2 regions of the Streptomyces sp. NBC_01506 genome follow, and region 1 is predicted to be linked to the other one. Evidence: riboswitches for the same ligand, from Rfam matches in the RefSeq annotation. Region 1 holds a riboswitch; the other holds the start of a gene.
The links. A riboswitch is a leader RNA that binds a small molecule or an ion and turns the genes downstream of it on or off. The one in region 1 is predicted to bind thiamine pyrophosphate.
Positions count from the first base shown of each region.

Region 2: it holds a riboswitch for thiamine pyrophosphate, as region 1 does, so the genes downstream of both, OG329_RS10110 (thiamine ABC transporter substrate binding subunit) here and thiC (phosphomethylpyrimidine synthase ThiC) in region 1, are expected to answer to the same signal.

Region 1 is NZ_CP109422.1:4,755,324-4,759,176, forward strand. Features, by position in the region: gene OG329_RS20780 (IclR family transcriptional regulator) at 1-88, shown strand, start outside; gene OG329_RS20785 (SsgA family sporulation/cell division regulator) at 241-675, shown strand; gene OG329_RS20790 (YibE/F family protein) at 707-2,125, opposite strand; TPP riboswitch at 2,197-2,339, shown strand; gene thiC (phosphomethylpyrimidine synthase ThiC) at 2,334-3,853, shown strand, end outside.
Region 2 is NZ_CP109422.1:2,414,149-2,418,001, forward strand. Features, by position in the region: gene OG329_RS10110 (thiamine ABC transporter substrate binding subunit) at 1-817, opposite strand, end outside; TPP riboswitch at 897-1,021, opposite strand; gene rlmN (23S rRNA (adenine(2503)-C(2))-methyltransferase RlmN) at 1,075-2,187, opposite strand; gene OG329_RS10120 (phosphatidate cytidylyltransferase) at 2,363-3,433, opposite strand; gene frr (ribosome recycling factor) at 3,433-3,853, opposite strand, start outside.

The DNA.
Region 1 (3,853 bases):
GGAGGAAAAGCTGCTTCCGGCTGTCGAACGGCTATGCAAAGAGATCGGAAACATGATCGGCTCGCTGGAATTCTCTATCAGTATCTGAAATATCACTCCTTGTGATCCGTTACTGCGTGCTGGACGATTGAGAAGAGGATCAAGGGGCATCAATATCGGACCTTTCACCCCTCAAACCCCCGAAATCCCTCAGAATTTCTTACTCTCCGTAACTTTCCGTCATCCACTGCGGGGTACATGATGCGCGAGTTGGTTCAGGCCGAAGTCCTGATGAATTTCCTCGTCTCCGAAGAGCTCTCATTCCGCATTCCCGTGGAGCTCCGTTACGAGACGGCGGACCCCTACGCGGTGCGGATGACGTTCCATCTGCCCGGCGACGCCCCGGTCACCTGGGCCTTCGGCCGCGAGCTGCTGGTCGACGGCATCAACGAACCCACCGGCGACGGCGACGTGTACATCTCGCCGACCGAGCCCGAAGAACTCTCCGACGTCCACATCCGGCTCCAGGTCGGCACCGAGCACGCCCTGTTCCGGGTCAGCGCCCCGCCGCTGGTGGCCTTCCTCGACCGTACGGACCGGCTGGTCCCGCTCGGCCAGGAGATGGCTCTCGGGGACTTCGAGACCAATCTGGAGGAGACGCTGGGGCGCATCCTCGCCGAGGAGAACGCGGGCTGAGCCCGGCCGAGCCCCAACCGCAGCCGGCGGGCTACGCCTTACGGCGCCGCCCGCCTCCGCCGCGCGTCCGCAAGCCGCCGAACGCGCCCGCGTAAGGCGCCTTCGGCGCAGATCCCGAGGGTGCCCCGGACGGCACCCTCGCCGCCGTCCCCGGCCGGTCCGCCGACACCACCAGTGCCGCCAGCGCCGTCGTCACCGGCACCGACGCGACCAGACCGATCGACCCCACCAGCGTCCGTACGATCTCCTGGGCCACCAGCTCGCTGGTGGCCACCGTCCCCACGCTCGAACCGGCGATCGAGAAGAGCAGCAGCAGCGGCAACGCGGCGCCCGCGTAGGCCAGTACGAGCGTGTTGACCACCGACGCGATGTGATCGCGCCCGATGCGGATACCCGCCCGGTAGAGGGCACGCGGTCCCATGTCCGGATCCGCCTGGCGCAGCTCCCACACCGCCGACGTCTGGGTGACCGTCACATCGTCCAGCACACCGAGCGATCCGATGACGACGCCCGCCAGCAGCAGACCGCTCATGTCGATCTCCGGATACAGCCCGTGGATCAGCCCGGTGTTGTCGTCCGTGTTGCCCGTCAGACTCGCCCAGCCGATGAACAGTGAGCCCAGCAGTCCGATCAGCAGCAGCGAGATCAGCGTGCCGAGCACGGCGACGGACGTACGGGCCGTCAGACCGTGGCACAGATACAGCGCGAGCAGCATGATCGCGCTCGCGCCGACGACCGCGACGATCAGCGGATTCGAGCCCTGGAGAATCGCCGGCAGGATGAACAGGGTCAGTACGGCGAACGAGATGACGAGCGCGACCAGTGCCATCAGCCCGCGCAGCCGCCCCACCACGATCACCGCGAGCGCGAAGATCCCGGCCAGCAGCGCCATCGGGAATGTGCGGTCCACGTCCGTGACCGAGTACTGGAGATCGTGCGGCGCGTCGGGGGCGTAAGCCACCACAACGCCCTGTTTCACGTGAAACTGCCGCGGCGCGTCCGGCTGGACGACCTCGACGAACGTACGCCCCGTGTCCTTGCCGCTTTTCACCTCGACCGTCGCCTTCACACAGTCCCCGGTCTGCGCGGCCTGCGCCGCACGCCCCTGCGCTGTGGACGTGTCGCCCGTCGGCGGGACCTGGCCGGCATTCACGTCCTTGCAGTCGACCTTCTCGATCTTCACCACCTCGCCTTGTACGGTCTGCCGGTCGAAGCCGACACCGGTGCGCTCGTTCGCCGGGGTGCCACCGGGCCAGAGCACCGCGAGTCCGACAACGACGGCCGTGGCGAAGGGAATCAGCACCGCCGCGATGACCTTGCGCAGATGCTTGGAGACCGGCGCGGCCGGGCCGTGGCTGTGCGAGTGGCCATGCGGCTGGCCCTGCGCGTGGCCGTGCGCCTGGCCCTGCGCGCGGCCGTGCGTTTCGGGTGTCTGCTGGGGTGTGGTCACCGACCGATCATCGCAAGAACGGCGGAGGCCCTCTGTTCAGCACGCCCGACATCGCGTTAGCGTGGTGGTGCCTTTACACACGCGGGAGCTCGGAGCACCGGGCTGAGAGGACGCTGACTGTGGAGTTCCGGGGCTTCCCCGGACCCCTGAGCTGCGTCGACCGCCGAACCTGTTACCGGGTAATGCCGGCGTAGGGAGTAGGTCTCAAATGACCGTTCAGGACGCACGCACGTCTGCCGCACGCACCATCGGCTGGCACAAGGGATATGTGGAAGGATCGCGCCCCGACCTGCGGGTGCCGGTCCGTCAGGTGCACCTCACCAATGGCGACGACGTGACGCTGTACGACACGTCGGGGCCGTACACCGACCCCACCGTCGAAACCGACGTACGGCGCGGACTCGCACCGCTCCGGGAGAACTGGATCATCGGCAGGGGCGACACCGAGGAGTACGCGGGCCGCCCCGTCCGCCCCGAGGACGACGGCCTCAAACACACCTCACCCCGTGGTGGGCTGCGCAATCTCGACGCGGTCTTCCCCGGCCGCCCGCGCCAGCCGCGCCGGGGCCGCGACGGACAGCCGGTCACCCAACTCGCGTACGCCCGGCGGGGCGACATCACCCCGGAGATGGAGTACGTCGCCATCCGGGAGAACGTCGCGCCCGAGGTCGTACGCGACGAGATCGCCGCCGGCCGCGCCGTACTGCCGGCCAACGTCAACCATCCCGAGATCGAACCGATGATCATCGGCAAGCGGTTCCTGGTGAAGGTCAACGCCAACATCGGCAACTCCGCGGTCACTTCCTCCATCGAGGAGGAGGTGGACAAGATGACCTGGGCCACCAAGTGGGGCGCCGACACGGTCATGGACCTCTCCACCGGCCGCAACATCCACACCACCCGTGAGTGGGTGCTGCGCAACTCCCCGGTCCCCATCGGCACCGTGCCGCTCTACCAGGCGCTGGAGAAGGTCGACGGCAAGGCCGAGGAGCTGACCTGGGAGATCTACAAGGACACGGTCGTCGAACAGGCCGAGCAGGGCGTCGACTACATGACCGTCCACGCGGGCGTGCTGCTGCGCTACGTGCCGCTCACGGCCCGCCGCAAGACCGGCATCGTCTCGCGCGGCGGCTCGATCATGGCGGCGTGGTGCCTGGCCCACCACAAGGAGTCGTTCCTGTACGAGAACTTCGAGGAGCTGTGCGACATCCTCGCGGCGTACGACGTGACGTACTCCCTCGGCGACGGTCTGCGCCCCGGCTCGATCGCCGACGCCAACGACGAGGCGCAGTTCGCCGAGTTGCGGACGCTGGGCGAGCTGAACTCGATCGCCAAGCGGCACCATGTACAGACCATGATCGAGGGGCCGGGCCATGTCCCGATGCACAAGATCAAGGAGAACATCGACCTCCAGCAGGAGATCTGCGAGGAGGCGCCGTTCTACACGCTCGGCCCGCTGACGACGGACGTCGCCCCGGCGTACGACCACATCACCTCGGGCATCGGCGCGGCGATGATCGCCTGGTGGGGTACGGCGATGCTCTGCTACGTGACCCCCAAGGAGCATCTGGGTCTGCCCAACCGCGACGACGTCAAGACCGGCGTCATCACGTACAAGATCGCGGCACACGCGGCGGATCTGGCCAAGGGGCATCCGGGGGCGCAGGAATGGGACGACGCGCTGTCGGACGCCCGGTTCGAATTCCGCTGGGAGGACCAGTTCAATCT
Region 2 (3,853 bases), 2.3 Mb from region 1:
CCGCGGCGACGCCGGTCGGCGCCTGTTTGGGCTGCGGGTCGGCGTACAGGACCTCCACCGGCGGGCTCGACGCGTACGAGACGACGAGCGGGCGCTCCGCCTTGGCCTTCTTGCCGCCCGCCGAGCCGGAGAAGTCCTCGTTGTAAGCCTGCTCCCAACTGTCCACGACCTGGACGCCGTTGGCCTTGAGCTGCTTCCAGTAGCCCTGCCAGCCGTCGTCCCCGTACGCCGCGACGGTGCCGAGGAGGAAACCGAGACCCGGTGAGGACTGCTCGGCGTTCTCGACAACGAGCAGGTCCTTGTAGGCGGGCTTCGTCAGGTCGGCGAAGGTCTCCGGCGGCGCCAGCTTCTTGTCGGCGAAGTACTTCTTGTCGTAGTTGACGCAGACGTCGCCGGTGTCGACGGGGGTGACACGGTGCTTGGCGTCGTCGAGCCGAACGTCGGCGCGGACCTGGTCGAGGCCCTTCGCCTCGTACGGCGTGAACAGGCCGTTGTCGAGGGCGCGGGAGAGCAGGGTGTTGTCGACGCCGAAGAAGACGTCCCCCTGAGGCGAACCCTTGGTGAGGATCTCCTTGTTGAGCGCCTCGCCCGCCTCGCCGCTCTTCAGCACCTTGACGGTGTAGCCGGTCTGTTCGGTGAACGCCTTCAATACGGAGTCCGAGGCGGCGAACGAGTCATGGGCGACGAGCGTCACGCTCTTGGACTTCGCGCCGTCCGACGACGTGGAGTCGCCGGACCCGCCGCCGCACGCGGCCAGCGCGCAGACGCCGAGCGCGATAGCGAGGCCACTGGCCGCCATTTTCTTCGTGGTACGCACTGAATTCCTCCTGGGATGTCCAGGAGAAGACGCGGCCCCGCCCCGCACCGGCGGACCGGAGCAGGGCAGGGCGCAACAGCTTGAGTGATGACCGAACTTCCTACCCAGAATGACCTGGGCAAGGTTCAGAGGGTCTGCGACCGTGAGGCTCTTGTCGATCCTCTGCCGCACTCTCAGCGCTGTGGCGCTCCCCTGTCGGAATATGTAATTCGTTCGAACCCAGCGTACATGGGCCCCGTCGGGGCCCCTCGCCGCGCTCAGCGCTCCGTCGCCGCCAACTGACCGCACGCCCCGTCGATCTCCTGACCTCGGGTGTCACGCACCGTCACCGGCACTCCGTGGGAGGCGATCGCCTCGACGAACGCCTTCTCGTCCTCGGGGCGGGATGCCGTCCACTTGGACCCGGGGGTGGGGTTGAGCGGGATCAGATTGACGTGCACCCGCTTCCCCTTGAGCAGCCGGCCCAGCAGATCGCCCCGCCACGCCTGGTCGTTGATGTCGCGGATCATGGCGTACTCGATGGAGATCCGGCGGCCCGACTTCTCCGCGTACTCCCAGGCGGCGTCCAGCACCTCCCGCACCTTCCAACGGGTGTTGACCGGCACGAGGGTGTCGCGCAGCTCGTCGTCCGGCGCGTGAAGCGAGACGGCGAGGCGGCACTTGAAGCCCTCGTCGGCGAATCGCAGCATCGCGGGCACCAGGCCCACCGTCGAGACGGTGATGCCGCGCTGCGAGAGTCCGAGGCCGTCCGGCTCGGGGTCGGTCAGCCTGCGGATCGACCCCACGACGCGCCGGTAGTTGGCGAGCGGTTCACCCATGCCCATGAAGACGATGTTGGACAGCCGGGCGGGGCCGCCGGGGACCTCACCGTCGCGCAGCGCGCGCATGCCGTCCACGATCTGGTGCACGATCTCAGCCGTGGACAGGTTCCGGTCGAGACCCGCCTGCCCCGTGGCGCAGAACGGGCAGTTCATCCCGCAGCCTGCCTGTGAGGAGATACACATGGTGACGCGGTCCGGATAGCGCATCAGGACGGACTCGACAAGCGTGCCGTCGTGCAGCCGCCACAGCGTCTTACGGGTGGTGTCGTCGTCGCACGAGATGTGCCGGACCACGGACATCAGGTCGGGCAGCAGCTCCGTGGCGAGCTTCTCGCGCGCGGCGGCGGGGATGTCCGTCCACTCGGCGGGGTCGTGCGCGAACCGCGCGAAGTAGTGCTGCGAAAGCTGCTTGGCACGGAACTGCTTCTCGCCGAGCGCCACCACGGCCTCGCGCCGCTCCTGCGGCGTGAGGTCGGCGAGGTGCCTCGGCGGCTTCTTGGCGCCGCGGGGCGCGACGAAGGTCAGTTCTCCGGGATTGGGCGGAGCCATGAGCTGTTTTCTCCTCGGTACGACGAGGCCGGTGTTTCCCGCCGACCGCGGGAGCAACGTGGGCACACTGCCGGTGCCAGGAGACCTCATGTGACGGGCCCCGCGACCGCGGAGCGCAGTAAGGCCCGCCGTCCAGGACGGCGGGCCTTACCAGAGTAACCGGTGCGGATACGGGTCAGCCCGAGCCGACGAACACCACCAGCAGCAGCCACACCACAGGGGCGGTCGGCAGGAGCGAGTCGAGGCGGTCCATGATGCCGCCGTGACCGGGCAGCAGCGTGCCCATGTCCTTGATCCCGAGGTCCCGCTTGATCATCGACTCGCCCAGGTCACCCAGCGTGGCACTGACCGCCACGGCGAGGCCGAGCAACAGGCCCTGCCACCAGGTGCCGTCGTCGATGAGGAACTGCATGCACAGAGCCCCCGCCACCATGGCGAATCCCACAGCTCCGAACAGACCCTCACGGGTCTTGCCGGGGCTGATGCGCGGTGCCAGCTTGTGGCTGCCGAAGCGCCAGCCGATCGCGTACGCACCGGTGTCGCTGACGATGGTCAGCACCAGGAAGGTGAGCACCCGCTGCGCGCCGTCGTCGGCCGTGAGCATCATCGCGACGAACGTCGCCAGGAAAGGCACGTAGAACGCCGCGAAGACGCCCGCCGTCACGTCCTTGAGATAACCCTCGGGCGGCTCCGTCATACGCCAGGCGAGCACCGCGAGGGCGGTGAGCGCGGTCGCGACCCAGGCGCCTTCCGCGCCCCGTACGTAGCCGGCGACGACCATCGCGGCGCCACCGACAGCGAGCGGGACGAGGGGCGCCTTGATGCCCTTCTTCTCGTCGAGCCGGGAGGTCAGCTCCCACAGCCCGACGACGACGGCGGCCACTATGACGCCGATGAAGACGGCCTTCACGATGAAGAGGGACGCCACGATCACCGCCCCGAGGCCCACACCCACCCCTATGGCCGCGCGGAGGTCGCGGCCCGCCCGCTTCTTCGGCGGGGGTGGCGGAGGGGCGGACATGGGCTCCTGCGGCGTTTCGTCACGGAACAGAGGGCCGCCCGGCCGAGCAGCCCCCCGATCGTCATCCTGGGCCCCGCCGCTCGCGGGTACGTCGGGCACGATGGGCATGGGCCGAGTCTGCTGTGCGTCAAGCTCATCGTATGCGGGACCCGCCGGGGCAGCCCCCTGGTCAGGCGGTCCCCAGTAGCCGGCAGTCGGCGGGGCCCCCCAGGAAGAGTCGTTCATCAGACCTCGAGCAGCTCGGCTTCCTTGTGCTTGAGCAGCTCGTCGACCTGGGCGACGTACTTCGCCGTGGTGTCGTCGAGCTCTTTCTCGGCGCGGCGGCCCTCGTCCTCGCCGACCTCGCCGTCCTTGATCAGCTTGTCGATCGTCTCCTTGGCCTTGCGGCGTACGGAGCGGATCGAGATCTTCGAGTCCTCCGCCTTGGTCTTGGCGACCTTGATGTACTCCTTGCGGCGGTCCTGCGTGAGCTCGGGGAACACCACCCGGATGATGTTTCCGTCGTTGCTCGGGTTCACTCCGAGGTCGGAGTCGCGAATGGCCTGTTCGATGTTGCGCAGCGCGCTCTTGTCGAACGGGGTCACCACGGCCATGCGCGGCTCGGGCACCGAGAACGAGGCCAGTTGGTTGATCGGGGTCAGCGCA